2 linked regions of the Pelosinus sp. IPA-1 genome follow. The protein of the gene in region 1 interacts with the protein of each later gene in a pairwise test. Links are inferred from orthologs where the notes say so. Each region holds a gene or a part of one and is shown in the gene's direction. Other genes may lie near its edges.

Evidence for each region.
Region 2: the proteins of QSJ81_RS01495 (region 1) and QSJ81_RS03480 interact in binary tests that used the Escherichia coli proteins (3 or more experiments, as listed by UniProt). The link is inferred for Pelosinus sp. IPA-1 from one-to-one orthologs.

Annotation. Positions count from the first base shown.
Region 1 is NZ_BSVC01000001.1:334,354-344,632, forward strand. What follows is about bases 5,021-7,776. They hold QSJ81_RS01495 (metal-dependent transcriptional regulator), read left to right. Parts: upstream 5,021-6,065; coding sequence 6,066-6,488; downstream 6,489-7,776. Other genes in these bases: QSJ81_RS01490 (HD-GYP domain-containing protein), read right to left, coding at 5,021-5,614; QSJ81_RS01500 (Nramp family divalent metal transporter), read right to left, coding at 6,533-7,776. In the rest of the region: buk (butyrate kinase), read left to right, coding at 1-864; QSJ81_RS01465 (phosphate acyltransferase), read left to right, coding at 880-1,785; QSJ81_RS01470 (4Fe-4S dicluster domain-containing protein), read left to right, coding at 1,894-2,109; 3-methyl-2-oxobutanoate dehydrogenase subunit VorB, read left to right, coding at 2,114-3,184; QSJ81_RS01480 (thiamine pyrophosphate-dependent enzyme), read left to right, coding at 3,187-3,939; QSJ81_RS01485 (2-oxoacid:ferredoxin oxidoreductase subunit gamma family protein), read left to right, coding at 3,936-4,466; more of QSJ81_RS01490, read right to left, coding at 4,547-5,020; more of QSJ81_RS01500, read right to left, coding at 7,777-7,810; QSJ81_RS01505 (ABC transporter substrate-binding protein), read left to right, coding at 8,422-9,972; nikB (nickel ABC transporter permease), read left to right, coding at 9,920-10,279.
Region 2 is NZ_BSVC01000001.1:752,521-762,991, reverse strand. What follows is about bases 4,519-7,466. They hold QSJ81_RS03480 (methionine ABC transporter ATP-binding protein), read left to right. Parts: upstream 4,519-5,437; coding sequence 5,438-6,496; downstream 6,497-7,466. Other genes in these bases: QSJ81_RS03470 (MetQ/NlpA family ABC transporter substrate-binding protein), read left to right, coding at 7,181-7,466; QSJ81_RS03475 (methionine ABC transporter permease), read left to right, coding at 6,465-7,118; QSJ81_RS03485 (YerC/YecD family TrpR-related protein), read right to left, coding at 4,797-5,099; hisZ (ATP phosphoribosyltransferase regulatory subunit), read right to left, coding at 4,519-4,755. In the rest of the region: hisD (histidinol dehydrogenase), read right to left, coding at 1-1,151; hisG (ATP phosphoribosyltransferase), read right to left, coding at 1,148-1,813; QSJ81_RS03500 (D-2-hydroxyacid dehydrogenase), read left to right, coding at 2,063-3,013; QSJ81_RS03495 (HD domain-containing protein), read right to left, coding at 3,028-3,555; more of hisZ, read right to left, coding at 3,571-4,518; more of QSJ81_RS03470, read left to right, coding at 7,467-7,999; QSJ81_RS03465 (MetQ/NlpA family ABC transporter substrate-binding protein), read left to right, coding at 8,018-8,833; QSJ81_RS03460 (histidinol phosphate phosphatase), read right to left, coding at 8,951-9,721; QSJ81_RS03455 (hypothetical protein), read left to right, coding at 10,211-10,414. UniProt on the Escherichia coli protein: Part of the ABC transporter complex MetNIQ involved in methionine import. Responsible for energy coupling to the transport system. It has also been shown to be involved in formyl-L-methionine transport.

The DNA of each region.
Region 1 (10,279 bases):
CTAAAAGCAGTGGTGGCGCGTGGTGGAATTTTGAAACCTCTTAAGGGCGGAACGTATTGTATTAATCAAGACATGGTGGATGATCTCAAGGCAGCCCAATTTGGTGAACATGCTTCCAACTTGGGCGCTGTCATGGCTTATGGGTTAGCAGAAACATTGAAGATCCCTTCCTATATTGTTGATCCTGTTTCTGTAGATGAAATGGAACCAGTAGCGCGAATTTCCGGCTTGCCTGATTTACCAAGGATCAGCCTATCCCATGCATTAAACACCAAGGCTGTTGCGCGTAAGGTGGCAAACCAACTAGGTAAAAACTATGAGGATATGAATCTAATTGTTGCTCATTTAGGAACAGGTGTTTCTGTAACACCACATAAAAAGGGTAGAATGATTGATGTAAATAATGCAAAAGAAGAAGGGCCTTTTTCCCCAGATCGTTGTGGTGGACTACCGGTAGGTCAATTTTTAAAGTTGGCTTTGTCAGGTAAGTATACCTCTGGGGAACTGCGAGAGAAATTAGGTAATAAAGGCGGAATCTATGCCTATCTTGGCACAACGGATATTCGAGAAGCATTTGCGATGGCAGATGGGGGTAATGTAGAAGCTAAGCTAGTATTAGATGCCTTTTGTTATCAAGTAGCCAAAGAAATTGGTGCTATGGCTACAGTGCTGGCAGGCAATGTAGAACATATCATTTTAACAGGGGGTATTGCCCATTCAGAACGCATTACTGATGAAATAAAGAAAAGAGTTGCATTTATTGCTCCTGTAACCGTTGTACCAGGGGAAGAAGAACTAGAAGCATTAGCTTTTGGTGCCCTTAGAGTACTAAGAGGTCAAGAGCCGGCACAGAATTATTGTTAGATAGGAGGTGATTATTTGTACTGCTCTTACGAAGAAATAGTAACGGAAATAAAAAAACGTGATCAGGTAATGATTAGCGTAGCCGTGGCCCAGGATAAAGAGGTATTGTCTGCGATTAAAATGGTGCAAGAAGCCGGTATCGCTCAGGCTATCTTAGTAGGCGATACTGCTTTAATCACTCCTATGCTTGCTGAAGTTGGTCTGTCTGATGAAACCAAAATCATTCATGAAGCAGATATAGGGAAAGCTGTACAAAAGGCAGTTTCTATAGTGAAAAGCGGTCAAGCCCAGGTATTAATGAAAGGCTTAATTAATAGCAGTGATTTTCTGCGGGCTGTACTTCATAAAGAAGAAGGATTGCGAACTGGCAGATTACTCAGCCACCTCGGAGCATTTGAAATTCCAGGCCAAAAGAAACTTTTGTTTATTACGGATGGTGGAATGAATATTGCTCCTACAGTAGAAGAAAAAAAAGAAATTCTCCTTAATTCTATGTTGGCTTTGCAGGCGATGGGTATTAAAGAACCTCATGTAGCAGTATTAACAGCCAACGAAGTGGTAAATGGAAAGATGCCTGCCACGGTGGATGCACAAACCCTGTGTCAAATGAGTGCAGCTGGTAACTTCCCTTTAGGGATTATCGAAGGCCCGATTGCCCTTGATGTAGCAGTAAGTCAAGATGCGGCAAAACATAAAGGCATTACCAGCAAAGTATCAGGAAATGTAGATTTAATTCTAGTACCAAACATCGAAACGGGTAATGCTCTGGGGAAATCGCTGATTTATTTTGCCAACAGCAAAATGGCAGGAATTGTGTTAGGGGCAACCCATCCGATTGTTATGACTTCGCGGTCTGAAACACCGGAAGGAAAAATGAATTCTATTGCCCTAGCTTGTTTAGTAAATAGTAATATTTCATAAATACAAGAATAGATGTGTAATAAAGATGACAAGTGTATATCTTAGCCAAATAGTACATAGCTACATTTCGTTAATGCAGCTGTATGAAATTTGAAAGGAGTTGATTTGATGTCAAAAGTTGTTGTATTACGGGAGTACTGTAAGAGTTGCGGCTTATGCGTAGATATCTGCCCCAAAAAGGTACTAGCCATTGGTGATACGACCAATCAAAAAGGATATTATGCAGTTGTGGTAAAAGATGAATCAAAATGTATAGGGTGCGCTATGTGCGGAGCGATGTGTCCTGATGTAGCGTTGGAAGTTTCTCGAAAGAAAAGGAGCTGACCATATGAAAAAGATATTAATAAAAGGCAATGAAGCCATTGCAGAGGCTGCCATTCAAGCTGGCTGTAAATTGTTTTTTGGTTATCCGATAACACCTTCTACGGAAGTGGTTGAATATTTGTCTAAGCATTTACCCAAGGCCGGAGGTACTGTGCTTCAAGGGGAAGATGAAGTTGCTTCGATTAATATGTGTTATGGTGCGGCATCAACAGGTACTCGTGTAATGACGGCTACTTCAAGCCCTGGCTTTAGCTTAAAGCAAGAAGGGATGTCTTACTTGGCGGCGGCTGAGCTGCCAGTGGTCGTTGTGAATGTCAATCGAGCTGGCCCTGGATTAGGTGGACTGGGCCCTGCACAATCGGATTATTTTCAGTGCACCAAGGGCGGCGGCCATGGGGATTATCGATTGATTGTTTTGGCACCCTCGAAAAGTCAAGAATTATACGATTTTACCATGGAAGCTTTTGACCTAGCGGATAAATACCGGAATCCTGTACTGATTATGGCAGATGGATTTTTGGGTCAAATGATGGAACCTGTAGAAATAAAAGAACGGCCACAGGTAGAACTTCCCCCTAAAGACTGGGTTGTAGATGGCTGCCGAGGGCGAGAAAAGCGTAAGATCGTTAGTTATTCCTTAACGAATGAAATTGGGGAAGCAAATTGCCTAAGATGGCAGGCTAAATATGAAAAGATTAAAGAGACAGAGCAACGCTGGGAAGAATTTTATACTGAAGATGCAGAATATCTCATTGTAGGATACGGGACGTGCGGTCGCATTGGTAAAAGTGTAGTACTAAATGCTCGTAAAGCAGGAATTAAGCTAGGGCTTATCCGTCCAATCACTTTATGGCCCTTCCCTGAAAAGGGATTTGCACCTTATAAAGATAAGATTAAGGGAATCGTCACAGTAGAGCTTAATGCAGGACAAATGATTGAAGACGTAAAGTTGGCAATCGAATGCCGTGTGCCTGTTTATTTGTGCAATCGGCAAGGTGGAATGATGCCTTCTGAAAATGAAATACTAGAGTTTATTGGGAAAGTCTTTGATTTGTCATTGGTAAGGGAGGCATAAGAATGGAAGTTGTATTTAAAAGAACAACAGGCTTAACCGGAATCCCCTTTCATTACTGCCCAGGGTGTACCCATGGAATTATTCATCGTATCATTGGGGAAGTAATGGAGGAACTAGGTATTATTGAAGACACAATTGGTGTAGCCCCTGTAGGGTGTGCTGGATTTTCCTTAGACTTCTTTAGTTGTGACTTTGTGGGAGCAGCCCATGGACGGGCTCAAGCTGTGGCTACTGGGATAAAACGCTCTCTACCGGATAAAATGGTATTTACTTACCAAGGGGATGGAGATATTGCTGCTATTGGTACTGCTCATGCTATACATGTGGCAGCCCGGGGTGAAAAGATTACATCTATTATGGTAAATAACGCAGTATTTGGCATGACAGGTGGACAAATGGCTCCAACTACACTTCCGGGTCAAGTTACGACTACCAGCCCTTATGGGCGAGATTGCGCTTTATCTGGGTCACCAATCGATTTGCCTAAAACCGTAGCTACCTTAGAAGGGGCAGTCTATGTGGCAGCTGTATCTGTTGATTCTCCTAAAAACATTTTTGCTGCGAAAAAAGCCATAAAAAGGGCTTTTCAAGTGCAACAATTAGGACTAGGATTTTCCTTAGTTAGTATTTTATCAACCTGCCCAACAAACTGGGGCTTATCTCCTGTGGACAGTTTAAAATGGTTACAGGAAAAAATGTTACCTCTTTATCAAATGGGAGAACTTAAGGTTCCTGAGGAGGTAAAAGGGCTATGATTGATACAATTATATTATCAGGCTTCGGTGGTCAAGGTGTCATGTTTATTGGCAAAGTATTAGCATACGCAGCCATGGAAAAAGAGTTACAAGTTTGTTGGATTCCTTCCTACGGCCCTGAAATGCGGGGCGGGACTGCCAACTGTTCTGTGATAATTTCCGACGAAGAAATTCACTCACCAGTAATTGAAAAAGCAGATGTGGCGATCGTGCTCAATCAGCCTTCCTATGATAAATTTTTATCACGGATTAAACCGGGTGGTGCGATTGTTGTTAATTCTTCGATTATAGAATCTACTGCTATTCGGAATGATATTACACTTATTTCCTTGCCAGCAACAGAGATTGCCAACGAATTGGGAAAACCAGCCCTAGCTAATATGGTATGCCTGGGGGCACTTATTCCAAACTTGAAGTTACTCAATGTTAATGCCATAGAGAAAGCAATGCATGAAGTGGTAGGTAAGAAAAAGCCAGAACTCTTTGCCGTTAATATGGAGGCAATAAAAAAAGGGCTAGATCGGTAATAGCAAAAGGGCCTACTCTTTGGTTATCAAAGAGTAGGCCCTTTTACAGATCAGAAACGATATAGCATTTTTCTTATTCTTTAGGATTTTGAAATCTTGGAAATCAAAATTTGAGGGTTATCTGCTAATCGAATATCCCTAGTAGGCATATAGGGTGAGCCATCTGGATAAGAGATAAGGCGGATGACAGGTCGTTGTGGGGAAGAATTAGGGATGGAAACAACAACAGCCAAATCTCCCGTATTCAGTAAGACCTCCATGCCGGGCATATAGGTAGCTATCTTTGATAAGAAAATTCGCCCGTAAGTTTCGTCAAAACTAGTTCCGAGGCCAGAAGCAATAATGTTATATGCTTCGTCTGGTTCCATAGCCTTGCGATAAGGGCGGTGTCCAGTGATGGCTTCATAAACATCTGTTATTGTTAGTAAACGCGCATAATTGAGAATTTCTTCCCCTTGTAGTCCACGGGGATAACCTGTACCATCAACCTTTTCATGATGTTGCCAAGCCATATGAGCAACAAGACTTGAAATTTCCCATCGCTTGTTTACTAATAAATGAAATCCAGACTCTGGATGTTGCTTAATAATTCCAAATTCCTGTTCAGTCAAACGGTCAGGTTTATTGATAATTTCTTTATCTACTTCTATTTTTCCCAGATCATGAAGCAATGCACCGCAGGTAATTTCTTTGATTTGTACAATGGAAAAATCGCAAAAGCGGGCCAGTAATGCTGTGTATATGGCGCAATTTAGAGAGTGTGCTAAGGTATAATCATCATGGGTTGCAATACCCGTTAATTGAATGGCTACGGATGGTTGGAGGATTAATTCTTCTACAATATCAGAAGCAAGGCTGCAGATTGGATCCATGGCAAAATTTTCGCCCCGATTGACTTTCTCCATAGTAATACTTAATATAGCTAAAGCACGTTGTTGTGTTTCAAGGGAAAGATATTCTGGAATTTTTATATCGGCATATCGATTGTCTCTAATAAACAGGGCATTTACATCCAAATCTCGCAGTTTGTCGAGATATTCTTCAGTTAAAGTCACTCCCGAAGCCAACAATACCTGTCCCTTTTTATTTAAAAGATGTCGCGCTAATGTCATACCTGGGATAACATCGTTTAAACTGATTTGTCTCAAGATAAAAGCTCCTTTGTTGTATAAAAATCAGCATAAATTATGCTCGTGTTTCTAATCGATAAGGCTATTAGCAAAGTAAGCGTATAAAAAAAGCTTAACTGCATAATGAGCCAGTTAAGCTTATCATAATCATGCAGCGTGGCGATCATAGATCTTTAAAAAAATCCGTAGACCCTATAGCTTTGCGTCCATACTTTTCAGTATGTTTGCTAATAAAAGTTTTAATAATAGAAAACTAGGTAACTATCATTCGTGAATGGTGTCAGTTTTAAAATAATAGCATATAATTATAGCAGATTATGTCATATACTGAAGAGTATATCAGAAATTGTTAGCAGATGGAATATCTAGTCTTATTTTTCGATTTTTTTTTAGCGGTGGAATATTTTTTAGTGAAAAATCATAGTAGTAGAATAAGAGTGGGCGCTAATATCGTGGGAGGCGGCTGGAAATGCTATCACCTAGTTTAGAAGATTATTTAGAAGAATTGTATCGGTTGTCTCTAACGAATGAAATTGTTCGTGTCACTGATATAAGCCAAAAATTAGGGGTATCTTTGCCTTCTGTTAGTAAAGCCTTAGGGAAGTTAAAAGCAGACCAATATATTCATTATCAGCCATATGGTGTAATCAGCTTGACAGATTCAGGTAAAAAAATGGGAAGTTTTTTGGTTGAACGGAATAGACTATTACAAGAGTTTTTGACCTTGATTTGTGCTGATTGTGATAGCGATGCTGAGGCAGAAGCGATGGAGCATTATCTATCCCAAGGTACGATTCATTCTATCCAATTAGTAGTGAAATTTATGAAAAATCACCCAGAATGTTATCAGCTATTTTTAGAATATGTGGCTAAAAACCAAGCTGTAGAATAAAGCTTAACCAAAGCGTACCATTGGTCTTAAGTACATGAAATATATTATGCTTGCCCTGAAAAGATTAGGTACAGTAAGACTGCATTCAAGGTAAGTATCATGCAAATGATAATCCAACCCAATACATTAGTTATAGTACTATTCTTAAAACGTCCCATGATTTCCTTTTTGTTACTAATTAGCAAAAGGGGAATAATAGCACCCGGTAAAGCAAAACTTAATACGACTTGACTTGTTACAAGGGCACTCATCGGATTGATACCTGCTAAGATAATAGCCATACCAGGTAACATGGTAATGAGGCGCCTGATGCTAATAGGGATATCAAAGCCCACGAAGCCATTTAAGATAACTTCTCCAGCCATAGTGCCAACAGTAGAAGAAGATAATCCTGAGGCTAAAAGAGCGAGGCCAAAGGCTCCTGCTGCCATATTGCCCATAAGAGGCTGCAAGGTCATATAAGCTGCTTCAATACTGTCAACAGTAAGACCATTGCCTTTAAATATGGCTGCTGATACGATAACCATAGCGGCATTTACAATAAAGGCCATATTCATAGCAACGAATACATCTATTTTGGCCATCTTTAAATGATGAACACAGTCGTTTTCGTCATTTGTGCGGCGATTTTGGACCAAATGAGAGTGTAGATAAATAACGTGAGGCATAACCGTAGCTCCTAGCATGCCGACAGCTACCAGTAAGCTGTCAGCGGTGAGCATAGGAACAGCTACATGATAAGCAACTTGCCCCCATTCTGGACTAGACATAAACATTTCCCATATATAAGATATGCTTATAACGGCTACCATTGTCGTAATGATTCGTTCCACAATTTGCTGCCCATATTTTTGCATGTGGCAGATGAAGTAAGTAATAAACCCTGTAAGTATTGCAGACCAAACTAAGGGGATATTAAATAATAAGTAAAAACCGAGGACGCCTCCCAAAAACTCTGCAAGGTCGGTAGCCATAGCCGCTAAGGTTGCTATAGTCCATAAGAACCAATTCACGCCTCGTGAAAAGACATTGCCGCAGTGTACGGGCAAACTAACTCCGGTAGCAATGCCAACTTTTGCGGAGAGAATTTGGACAAAGATAGCCATCAAATTACTCCAAAGAATGACCCATAGTAAGTTATAACCAAATTGGGAACCACCACTAATATTAGTACCGAAGTTTCCTGGATCCATATATGCTACGCTGACAATAAAAGCAGGCCCGAGGTATTTTAATAGCCCTTTGGCCTTGGTTTTAATTTCTTCTCCAGGTATTAATGGCAAATTAATCGGTAAGCTGGTGATAAATTGATCATCTTTCAATATTCCCACTCCTTACATAAGTGCTATGTTTAATTAATACTACAAAACACAATAGTATGGTTAGCCATGGCTAACTTTTAAAACGCTTTAATTACTATATAATATGTAATGATAATAATTTTGTGACTAACAGCGTTACATCTTGTGCGGACTGGGCGGGATGCAAGATAATAGATCGTTAGCAAGGAACTGCTTGACAATTCTGTAAAAATATTATAGAGTCAATCCTATGATATTGAAAAAATTCATATGGATGGTATAGGTGCCCTTCGGGGCTTAATAGGGAAATCGGTTCAATGCCGATACGGTCCCGCCACTGTAATGAGGAGCAAACCCATGTTGTGCCACTGAGATAAATCATCTTGGGAAGGTTTGGGAGAGCGATGATCCAGAGTCAGGAGAACTGCCTATATAACAGTCACCGATATGACCTGCGAGAGATGGGGAGGGGATTTACGCGAAATTTTTATGTTTATTTTTTGTGCGTTATTATTTCCTAATTGTAATTTAGCGTTTCTCTTTGTGTTTCACTCTCGGTTTATACCGAGAGTTTTTTTTGTCTTCTTATGAAGACATTAGTAAAATACTATATAAGAAAAAGGCGGAAAAAAATGAAAAAATGTACTTACTTATGGATTCTTGTTGGATTATTCAGTTGTTTGATGCTGGCAGCGGCTGGTTGCTCCTCTGAAAAGAAGAGCGGTAGCGGTACAAAAGAGAAGGTACTTAAATTTATTACGGTTTGGCCTGCGAATACGATGGACCCTCATCGGTGTCATTTTAGTTTTATATTAAATTCTGGAGCTATGGAAACCCTGGTTGGATTGGATCCAAAAACAACAGAGCTTTATCCTTGGCTGGCTGAAAGCTGGAAATCCGAGGATGGTCAGCATTGGGAGTTTAAAATACGTAAAGGAGTGAAATTCCATAATGGAAAAGACCTGACTGCTGAGGCTGTTAAGGCTAGTTTGGAGCGTTCTATTTCTGCAAATCCTGGCGTAAAAGCGTCTTTAAAAATTACTGCTATCGAGGTAGCAGGTGATATTCTGAAAATCACTACGGAAAATCCGTATCCGGCTCTTCCGTCAGAATTAGTTCATTACAATACGGTGATAATGGATGTTGCGGTACCAGACAATAAGCCGCCTATTGGGACAGGCGCATTTATGTTTGCCAGTTTTGATATTGCTAAAGGTGCAGAGTTGGTGAAATTCCCTCAATATTGGAATGGTATAGCGAAGCTGGATCGAGTTATTATGACATTTAATGATGATGCAAATGCTCGTCTATTGGCACTGCAATCCGGTGATGCGGATATCATTTATCGCCCGGCACTGGATACGCTGCAAACATTGCGCAAAGATGACAAAGTAATAGTAGAGAGTGTTCCAGGCAAAAGAGTTTATCATTTAATTTATAATTATGCTGGCAAGAATCAAGATTTATGGAGTAATGAAGAATTCCGCAAAGGAATAGATGCTCTCATTAATCGTCAGGAAATTGTTGATAAGGTTATGGGAAAAGAAGCTGTTGTAGCCTATAATCCTTTTCCAGGAATTTATTCCTTCTCTCCTGATTCCAAACCTCATATTTACAGTATAGAAAAGGCATTACAACATTTTCAGGCTGCTGGTTTGACAGTGCAAGATGGTAAGGTGCTTAGAAATGGCCAGCCGATCAAACTTCGAATGGCTACCTATATTGCTCGTCCTGAATTGCCTCAGATTGCACAAATTGTTCAAGCAACGGCTAAGCAAGTGGGAATTGAAATGGAAATTCAAGTAGCAGAGAATATTGATGAATATCTGCCCCAAGGAAATTGGGATCTAGTGACTTACTCCTTACTGACAACCACCAGAGGGGATGGAGCTTTCTTCCTGAATGCTGCTTTTTCGCCAAAGGGTATGCAAAATCATGGTCGCCTCACTGTACCAGAATTAATTTCTTTATTGGATACCTATAATCAGACTATCGATAAAGCTAAGCGAAATGAAACGGCGAAGACAATCGCTACAATGATTGAAGAAAGAGCTTATAATGCCTATATAACTTCTCCATATGAAACGGCTGCATATCGTAAAAATGTGAAAGGTTGGGTGACTCCATCAAATGAATTTGAGTTCCAAATGGTTACCAAGGATTTGGATATCGTTTCAGAATAAAAACTGGCTATTGAAACGGATAAGTGAAGCCATTCTTCTTTTATGGATAATTTCATTGGTTAGCTTTGCCATTGTTCAAGTAGCTCCTGGGGATGCGGCGTTGTCCCTGCTCCGGGTGGATACAGTGGCTGTAACCACAGAACAGGTAGAAGCCTTAAGACAAGAAATGGGCATGAATGATCCTGTTTACCAGAAGTATTTTCGGTATATGGGCAATCTGCTGAAATTGGATCTGGGTGAATCTATAATGACGGGGCGTCCTGTTGTCGCAGAACTTTCCCACGCTTTTCCTGCCACTTTTTTGCTG
Region 2 (10,471 bases), 420 kb from region 1 along the record:
TTGGGTCCTGCAAAATAATCACCCAAAGGTTCTGGCGAATAAGGTCCTAAAAATACAGCACCTGCATTACGTACATGAGGAAGCATGGAAAAAGGCTCAGCAGTTAGTATCTCTAAGTGTTCTGGAGCCGATAAATTCGCCAATTCCATAGCTTGCATGCTATCCTTTGCCACAATGATTAAACCATTTCTTGTTAATGCTTCTTGTGCAATTTCTCTACGAGGCAGTTCTGACAATTGACGTTTTACTTCTAACTCTACTTTACCAACAAGGTCACTGCTATCGGTAATCAAAATACTAGAAGCCAATACATCATGTTCAGCCTGACTCAACATATCTGCAGCAATATAAGCGGGATTGGCAGTTTCATCTGCAACAATCAGAATTTCGCTAGGTCCAGCTAACATATCAATGTCACAATGTCCGTACACTGCTTTTTTAGCCAAGGTAACAAATATATTACCTGGCCCAGTAATTTTATCCACTTGGGGAATTAGCTTCGTGCCAAAAGCCAAAGCGGCAATAGCTTGTGCTCCGCCAACTTTAAACACTCTCGTCACACCTGCTTCACGGGCTGCTGTAAGTACATTAGGATTGACGCTGCCATCTTTACCCGGTGGTACTACCATGATGATTTCCTTGACTCCAGCAACTACAGCTGGTACTGCATTCATAATAACGGAAGAAGGATACATAGCAGTGCCGCCAGGCACGTAGATTCCGACTCTTTCTAACGGTGTAACGTTTTGTCCTAACATGGCTCCATGCTCTCTATAGGTAAGCCAGGTCTTGGGAAGTTGTTCTTGGTGAAAAGATTTTACGTTAGCAATGGCTTTACGTATTGCAACTAATACCTCTTGATCTACCTTTTTCAAGGCTTCCTCAAATTCCCCTACGGTTACTTCCAAGCTCTCAGTCGTTAATCTTACACCATCAATTTCTTTTGTATACTTAAGAACTGCTTCGTCTCCTTGAAGACGCACATCCTGAACAATTTTATCTACGACTTGAGAAGCTGTAAGTTCGCTACCAAAAACTTTTTTGATACTAGCTTTTGCTCCCTCTCCTAATACCACCTGATCAAAAGAAGGTTTTCTCAAAAGTTCTGCTAAGGCTTCTTGGCTAATATCTTTTGTATCTACAACTCTCATTTGCCTACCTCGCTTTCCAACAAGGCCTTTAATCCTTCTGTAATTCGATGAATCCGATCAAACTTCATTTTAAAGCTAACTCGATTCGCAATAAAACGTGCTGTGACCGGTTGAATCGTAGCAACTTCGATTAATTTGTTTGCCTTTAAGGTACGACCTGTTTCTACAATATCTACAATAATTTCCGCTAAGCCAACCATTGGTGCTAATTCAATAGAACCATTTAATTTGATAAATTCCATTTGAATACCCATGCTATGAAAAAAGCGTTCTGCAATTGCTGGAAATTTCGTTGCAACCCGCATATGAGCATAATCGCTTAATTTTTCTTGTTGCAAGGCTTCTGGTACAGCCACCATCATTCGACATAAACCAAACTTTAAGTCTAGCAATTCGTATACATCTTTATTTTCTTCCAGCAGTACATCTTTACCAATAATGCCGATATCAGCAGCCCCATATTCAACATATGTAGGTAAATCTGCTGTTTTGGTTATAATAAATCGTAACTTCTCTTTTTCGTTGGTTATAACCAACTTACGAGAGTTTTCACTCAAATCTTCTGCAGTACATCCTACCTTTGCTAACATATCTGCCGAAGGGGCAAATAATTTGCCTTTAGGCAAAGCTATTGTAAGATAATCCATGTCGCTCGATGTCATGAAGAACCTCCTTGAATCCTTTAGTTATTTAAAGCGTTAATATATAGATATATTAACATTTATTAAAATATTCGTCAATGAAAATGTAGGACTTTTTCGTGTATATGTAGAATTATTTGGCAAGAAACTAAAAATATTCTTTTTCAACTATCAGTCTACATTTTTTTTTCATTCTTAATGGATTGTTCCTGATTTTTGCCTTACTCTCTGTTCCTTGTTGATAAAATAGTAAAAAGGGGTGCATCTATTATGCCCAAATTAAATATTCTCGTCATTAACAATTTAGCTAATCACCATATAGAGGCGATTAAAAATGTCGAACCTAACAGCAATGTCATAACTTGCGATTTGGCTCAAGCTGCTGATCACATTCATGACACTGATATTTTATTAACTTGGGGATCCATGGATATTCGTTCCCTCTACCTTGCTGCGCCTAAACTAAAGTGGGTGCATAGCTTAAGCGCCGGGGTTGAAAGTTTGGTTTTCCCTGAAATGAAACTTGCCACTACCATCTTAACCAATTCAAAAGGGATTCATGGCATCCCCGTATCAGAGCATGTTCTGTCTATGATGCTGGCATTTACAAGAGGACTCACCGTCTTTATCAGGCAACAAGGAAAAAGCCTTTGGAAACGTACTCCTGTTGATGAAATCCACGATAAAACCATCGGTATCGTTGGACTTGGCAGCATTGGCAGAGAAATTGCGAAAAAAGCAAAAGGAATGGGTATGCAGGTTCTCGCCAGCAAACAAACAATGACAAAAGAGCTCTTCGTAGATGAACTATATCCTCCCGAAAAGCTCCATGAATTACTTTCCCTTTCCGATTTCGTAGTAATTGCTCTACCTTTGGTAGACGAAACCAGAAATTTATTTACGCTAAAAGAATTTTCTGCTATGAAACCGTCAGCCTACCTCATTAATATTGCTCGGGGCGGTATCATTCAGCAAGCAGATCTGGCGACTGCTCTACAGCAGGGCCTAATAAAAGGCGCTGGCTTAGATGTATTCGATGAAGAACCTTTGCCAGATACTTCCCCTCTATGGAACATGGAAAATGTGATTATTACCCCACATGTAGCAGCCTTATCACCCAATTATCTTGACCGCGCCATTAAGCTCTTCACTGACAATCTCTCCCGCTTCCTTGAAAGTAAAGAAATGTTAAATTGTATTGATAAGAAAAAGGGCTATTAATTAGCTATATAGCCCTAATGCATATTATCAGACTTTCTAAGTATCACTAACTCCAGCGGATCATTCTCTGCTGGAGTTTTATGATGTATCCTAACAATTTCAATTATTTGAGGACATTCACCAATGTCCCTTAGCATAGCGGCACTGCGTTCAGCATGATGAAAATAGACATAAAATGCATGGCGAAGATTACTTAGTTTATTGCCTCGCCCTAGCCTACCCCATTTTTTTGCCCAACTCGGAGCCAGACGGTGTCCAATTACAGTGATAATCTTATCAAATGTACTAACATCATTCTTAATTTTCCCTACATCATGGAGTAAAGCACATTTCACTAACAGTATAGCGTCGATTTTAGGGTGGCTTTTTGCTAAGTCAAGAGCTGTATAGGCTACATTAAGGGCATGCCTTTGATCAGGTACGTTCATATTCCAAAATAATCCCTCGGCAGGGGAGCTTAAATAGAAGCTTACAAAATTTCTATCTTCTTGTGTAATCTTTGCAGTAAGTGCAGCAATTACTTGTTTTAGTCGGTTAAACATGTATCCATCCACCTATTACTCTACATAAACCAAACTGACATAACCTTTGCTTCTTTGACTGGTCTCAGCTGCTATTTTTGACTGAGGAATCAAAGCAAGTTCTACACATTGACCTGATTTACGCAATGATTCTGCTTGTCCAATGGCCGCTGCCAACTTATCTTCTCCCCAACCAACATAAACACTTTTGCAATTGGGAGTACCAATAATACCTTGACGTTCTAGTGCTAACAATACGCGTTCTATACCTAAGGCAAAACCAGTAGCACCAGAGTTCATACCAAAAGAGTTTAACATAGTATCATACCGGCCGCCACCACATATGGGAAAACCAAGTCCTGGTGTGTAACATTCAAACACCATACCTGTGTAATATTCAAAATCACGAATAATTCCTAAATCAAAATCTACATATTGGGCAACGCCGTAACTTTCTAACAAACTATAGATAGCAGATAAATTATCTAAAGCCTTGCGACTCTTCTCATTGGTTACCATACTATAAGCTTCTTTAAGCATTTCTTTTGTACCATGAAGTAATGGTATATTCTTAAGTAACTTTTGTTCTCCTTCTGGTAAACCGCTATTGACAAGAATTTCATCTAATCCTACTAAATTTCTTGTCACCATAGCTTGTTTTACCTGTTGTCTTTGAGAGAGAGAAAGCTCACTTTGTTCCATTATACCGTTAATAAAATCCACTTGCCCCAAACCAATTTGAAACTTTTGTAACCCGGATGTAAGCATGGCTTCTACAGCCAACGCGATGACTTCTGCATCAGCGGTAGGCTCAGAAACTCCCATAATTTCCACACCAGCTTGATAAAATTCGCATTGTCTTCCAGCCTGAGCTTGCTCATAACGAAATACATTTGTTAAGTAAAATAATTTCATTGGACTGGGACTTTCCTTAAAACGAGTCGCTGCAACCCGCGCCATAGGAGTCGTCATATCTGAGCGAAGCGCTAAGATTCGGTTGTTCTTATCAAAGAATTTAAACATATGCTGTTCTAGCTCATTGCCAGCTCCTACAGCCATTGTTTCTAAATATTCCATCGTCGGAGTCACAACCTCATCATAGCCCCAACTAGCAAATAAATGGGCTAAAGCCCCTTCTACAGCGCGTTTCTGCTTAGCTTCTTTCGGCAGAAAATCTCTTGTACCATAGGGAATTTGTGGCACGAATTCATCTTGACCCATAAAAATAAACACTCCTAACTTAGTTGAAATATTTTCTGACCCTACTTATTTTGGCTTTCAATTCGTTCTAACATAAACTTATATCCATCTGCACCATAATTCAAGCAACGCTTTACTCGACTAATCGTTGCAGTACTTGCTCCTGTTTTGTCGACAATATCATCATAGGTATGACCAGCCTTTAGCATCCGTGCTACTTCCATCCGTTGGGCAAGAGACTTCAATTCACTTACTGTACAAATGTCTTCAAAAAACTGATAACATTCTTCTTCATTTTCTAGCAGTAATATAGAACGGAATAATTGATCTGTCAGTTCATCTTTCAACTTGGGATTCGTAGCCATATTTCTTTCCTCCTACTGTAGGATAAATCCTTTATCCCTTTTAAGCTTTACTTAGTGAAATTATAACATTGCCATTCCTAATTTGCAAAGTGATTTTTTTCTTGACACCATTTTTCAAAAATGATAATATATGTTTCAACAAGTTAATATTTTTTCATCAAGAGCAGTTGAGGGAATGGCCCTATGAAGCTGCGGCAACCATTCACTTTTGTGAAACGGTGCCAATTCCACAGGATCTAATCCTGGCAGATGAAGCGCAATTCAGATTGATAGCACGCTTCATTATTGTGAAGCGGTTTTTTTATGCATCAAAAGATTATAAGGAGGGAAAGATTCCATTGATTAGACTTGAAAATATAGAAAAAGTATACCAAAGCGACAACGGCACAATTCACGCTTTAAATGGAGTTAATTTAACTGTTGAACAAGGAGAGATTTTCGGGATTATCGGAACAAGTGGCGCTGGAAAAAGCACACTAATCCGTTGCATTAATATGTTAGAACGTCCTACTAAAGGTACTGTAATAGTGGATGACCAAGAACTAACGTCTTTAAACGAACAAGAATTACGAGAACAGCGTAAAAAAATAGGCATGATCTTTCAACACTTCAACTTACTATCTTCTCGGACGGTTTATCAAAATATAGCCTTCCCCTTAGAACTGGCAAAGCGTAGTAAAGAAGAGATCGATACAGAGGTTATGCATTTACTCGCATTAGTTGGACTTACTGATAAAAAGGATCAATATCCATCTCAGCTAAGCGGCGGGCAGAAACAACGGGTTGGTATTGCAAGGGCATTAGCAAATCACCCTAAAGTACTCTTGTGCGATGAGGCCACTTCTGCCCTTGACCCCCAAACAACCAAGTCTATTTTAGAATTATTAAAAGATATTAACCGCAAATTCCAACTCACGATCGTGCTTATTACTCATGAAATGCAGGTTATCAAAGAAATCTGTAATCAGGTTGCAGTCATTGAGGGGGGCAGGATCATTGAGCAGGGCAATGTAATTGATATTTTCACTCAACCCCAAGCAAATACTACTAAGGAATTTATTAGTGCTATCATCAATCATAACTTACCAGACTTCTTCAATGATATTACCTTATCACCAGTACCTACTGCTGATAGCAATCTTATTTTGCGTTTATCCTTTATTGGTCACTCTACCGAAGAACCTGTTATTTCTAGTATGATTCGTCGTTTTAACATTGATGCCAGTATTTTATACGGGAACATAGATCATATTCAAACAACTCCTTTTGGTACATTAATTGTAGAACTATCAGGTGAACAGGCAGCTCTTCAGCAAGCACTTAGTTATTTAAAAACACGTGAATTAGGAATTGAGGTGATTGGTTATGTCGCAAGACATGCTCGCGTTGCTGGTTAAATCCTTATGGGAAACTACCTATATGGTTGCTGTTTCTAGCTTTATCTCAGCTCTCATTGGTATACCTTTAGGTATTATTTTAGTAACTACGAATAAAGGACATATTCTTGAAAATACTTCCCTTAATCGAATATTAGGGGCTATTGTAAATGCGACTCGCTCCACACCCTTCATTATTTTAATGGTAGCTATTATTCCAGTCACTCGATTATTAGTTGGTACTTCCATCGGCACCAATGCGGCCATCGTCCCACTAAGCATTGCCGCCATCCCTTTTGTCGCTCGTATCGTAGAATCAGCTCTCAAGGAAGTTGATTATGGTGTCATTGAAGCAGCACAAGCCATGGGCGCATCTCCTAGAGAAATCATTACAAAGGTCCTAATTCCAGAAGCTATGCCCGCAATTGTACTTGGATTAACATTAACAATTATTAGTCTTATTGGCTACTCGGCCATGGCTGGAGCCATTGGCGGCGGCGGTTTAGGAGATTTAGCCATTCGCTATGGCTACCAACGTTTCCGGGCTGATATCATGTTAATCACTGTTATTATCTTAATTGCACAAGTACAAATCGTACAGTCCACTGGCGATTATCTATCCAATCGTCTCAACAAAAAATAGGAGCAGCACGAATTGAGTTTTTAGGTGCTTTCTATAAAAAAATTTCAGGGGGATTATAAATAATGAAAAAACTGGTTCTTGTTCTTATTGGAATTCTTAGTTTAGGTCTATTAGTGAGCGGATGCAGCCAAGAAAAGGCTCCTGCAAGTCCAGCAAGTAAAGCTACTGTACTAAAAGTTGGCGCTACGGCAGTACCTCATGCAGAAATTTTAAATGTAATTAAACCAACTTTAGCTAAAGAGGGCATTGATTTGCAAATCGTTGAATTTACTGATTACGTAAAACCAAATATTGCTGTGGCTGAAAAAGAATTAGATGCAAACTTCTTTCAACACATTCCTTACCTTACTAAATTTTCTACAGAACGTAATTTGGCATTAACCTATACTGCAGCAGTGCATATCGAACCGATGGGTATTTACTCTAAGAAAATTAAAAATCTAAACGAACTTGCTGCTGGCGCTAAAGTTGCCATTCCTAATGACCCCACTAATGGTGGCCGTGCTCTTGCACTTCTTGAAAAAGCAGGCATTATTAAATTAAAAGACGGTGTAGGTGTTAGTGCGACAGTAAATGATATTGTAACTAATTCCAAAAACATTCAAATCAGCGAATTAGAGGCTCCTCAACTTCCACGTGTTCTTGAAGATGTAGCGATTGCTGTTATTAATACCAACTATGCATTAGAAGCAAAATTAGTACCAACAAAAGATGCTCTATTTATTGAGCAAAAAGATTCACCTTATGTTAATATACTAACGGTGCGTAAAGGTGATGAAAATCGTCCCGAAATTCAAAAATTAACAAAAGCTTTGACTTCTGATGAAGTAAAGAAATTTATTAATGAAAAATACCAAGGTGCTGTCGTACCAGCATTTTAAAAACCAGGAGGGAACTTTGTGGGAAAAAGGCTGAAAATCCTCACGACTTTCTTATTGCTAGTAGTAATCGCGGCATTATTGTCGTGGCATAGTCTACAACATATGAATTCCGTATACAAACCAATAAAGGTGGGAGTTTCAGCTGGCCCTCAATCTGAAATCATGAGCCTAGTGAAAACACTAGTTGCAAAGGATGGCCTCGATGTTCAAATCATTGAGTTTACTGATTATAGTAAACTCAATGATTCTTTGTATCACGGAAAGATTCGTATGAACAGTTTTCAACACCAGCCCTATCTTACTTCTATACAAGAAGATTATAATCACGAACTGACTGCTATTGCAAAAACCATATTATCCCCTATGGGCATCTACTCAAAAAGAATAAAAAATTTGTCCGATGTACCAAGTGGCGGCAAAGTTGCCATCCCCAAAGATTTAACGAATGGCAGTCGAGCCTTATTACTACTAGAAAAAACAGGTCTTATTACCTGCCGTAATATAGAAAGTTACACAAGAACAGTAAACGATATTGTTGATAATCCTTTGCATCTTACTTTTCTAGAAATTGATTCAGCGCAAATGAGCACTGTTATTAATAGTGTTGACCTTGCTCTTATTAATGTGAACTATGTTACTATGGCAAACTTAATACCTGTAAAGGACGCACTTGCCTTGGAGGACAATAACTCACCCTATGTTATGTTGTTGGTGGCTCGTACTAGGGATACATATGATAAGGATCTAGAGAAAATCATCAAAGCGTATCACTCAGAAGAAGTTAAAAATTTTGTGAAGGAACGGTATCAAGGTACCCTGATACCAGCTTGGTAGGTATAGACGGAATATATTAAAAAGGTCCCCCTAATGTAGTGCACAAACTACTACAATAGGGGGACCTTTCTGCTATTGGTGTTTTTGGGTTTTGTCTTATCAGGGGATGAACTTCATTTATTTTTGATACTGAGGTTTACCATCTTTAAAGTATACGACATCAAGTTTTGATCGTTCTGCAATCTCAAAGCCCACATCCAAACCCCTGCCAATATCTTTTACATGGTGCGCATCGGAGCCAATTGTTACTAAACGTCCACCTACTTCATAAAAACGTTTGTAGATTGGCATAATGATCTCCACAGCTTCTTTTGTGACCAGCCGTCTAGTATTAATCTCCAACGCTTTTCCCTTTTGGGCAACAATAAGTAAAACCTCATCAATATAATCTTTAAATTCATGATAATAGACTTCTGGATCTTTAAAACGAGCGTATCTAGCAATGTAATCAATGTGACCTAAACTATGAATACTATCATAGCAGGTTACACATTGTTTCATTGTTTTAAAATATTGTTCATATACATCCTTCTTATCTCTCTCATGATAAAATTCAGCTGCATAAATATCAATATTATCAATGACATGCACTGACCCAATCACATAATCAAAGGGATATTTTTCTACCAATTTGCAATTTTCCTCTAAGCAATCCGAACGCATCCCTATTTCTATGCCTAAAAGGACTTTGTCACTACGAAATGTATTATAATCAGCAAAATATTTCTCTACATCAAAAATAAATGACATAGGTTCCGGGTAGGCGATGTCCATATGTTCCGTAATCGTTATACCAATATCTAATTCTCGCCCCCGTGCCACAGCTTCATCCATTTTCATTTTTGAATCGGTAGAAAAACACGTATGCATGTGACTATCAAATAACATCAGTTACCTCCTATCTAACCCCTCTTCGTCTACTTCTGTATTATAGTTGTTACACAAAAATGCAAAAAATCCTGCTTACTATGCAGTTTATTCTACTTTCCTATTTTTCACTCAATCTAGTAATTCATACATACTAGTTGCTTTTTAATCTTCCTCAACATGTTTTATGTATACATGTAAAACTTCCATCGAAATATGTTGAATTTTGTACTTTTTCGTATTATACTTAAGACAAGTTAAGGAATTAAATTCCAGCATAAAACCACATCCTGTACTGGGGGTGATTCCATTGAACAATTTAGATATTTTGCCAACGTACAATATGGGAGATGATTCCGTTGAACATTCTAATGGAGTCCATAATTTCATATAAATGAGGCTAAGAAGTGTTATACTTTTTACCTCTTCTTAAGTGTCTAATGCCACTTAATAGTACAATTACTTTAATTGTACAGGAAGAGCCCAATGCTACGGCAGGAGGTTTTCGCAATGGTTAGAGAAACTCTTAGTGACGTCTTTTCCATCTTCTGTATCTGGATAGTCGTTCCCTTAATAGCTGTTAGCTTATTGTACCTCTTAATTAAAAGCGGAAACCTACTGCTGTGGACAATCTTCCCCTTATTAGCAGTTGTGTTTTTCATAAAGAAGCAAATCACCAAGGCTAAGGCACCGCAACACTATAATATTATTTAAAGTAAAAAGCTTGATCTCAATGAGATCAAGCTTTTTTATACATTCAAGAAACAGAAC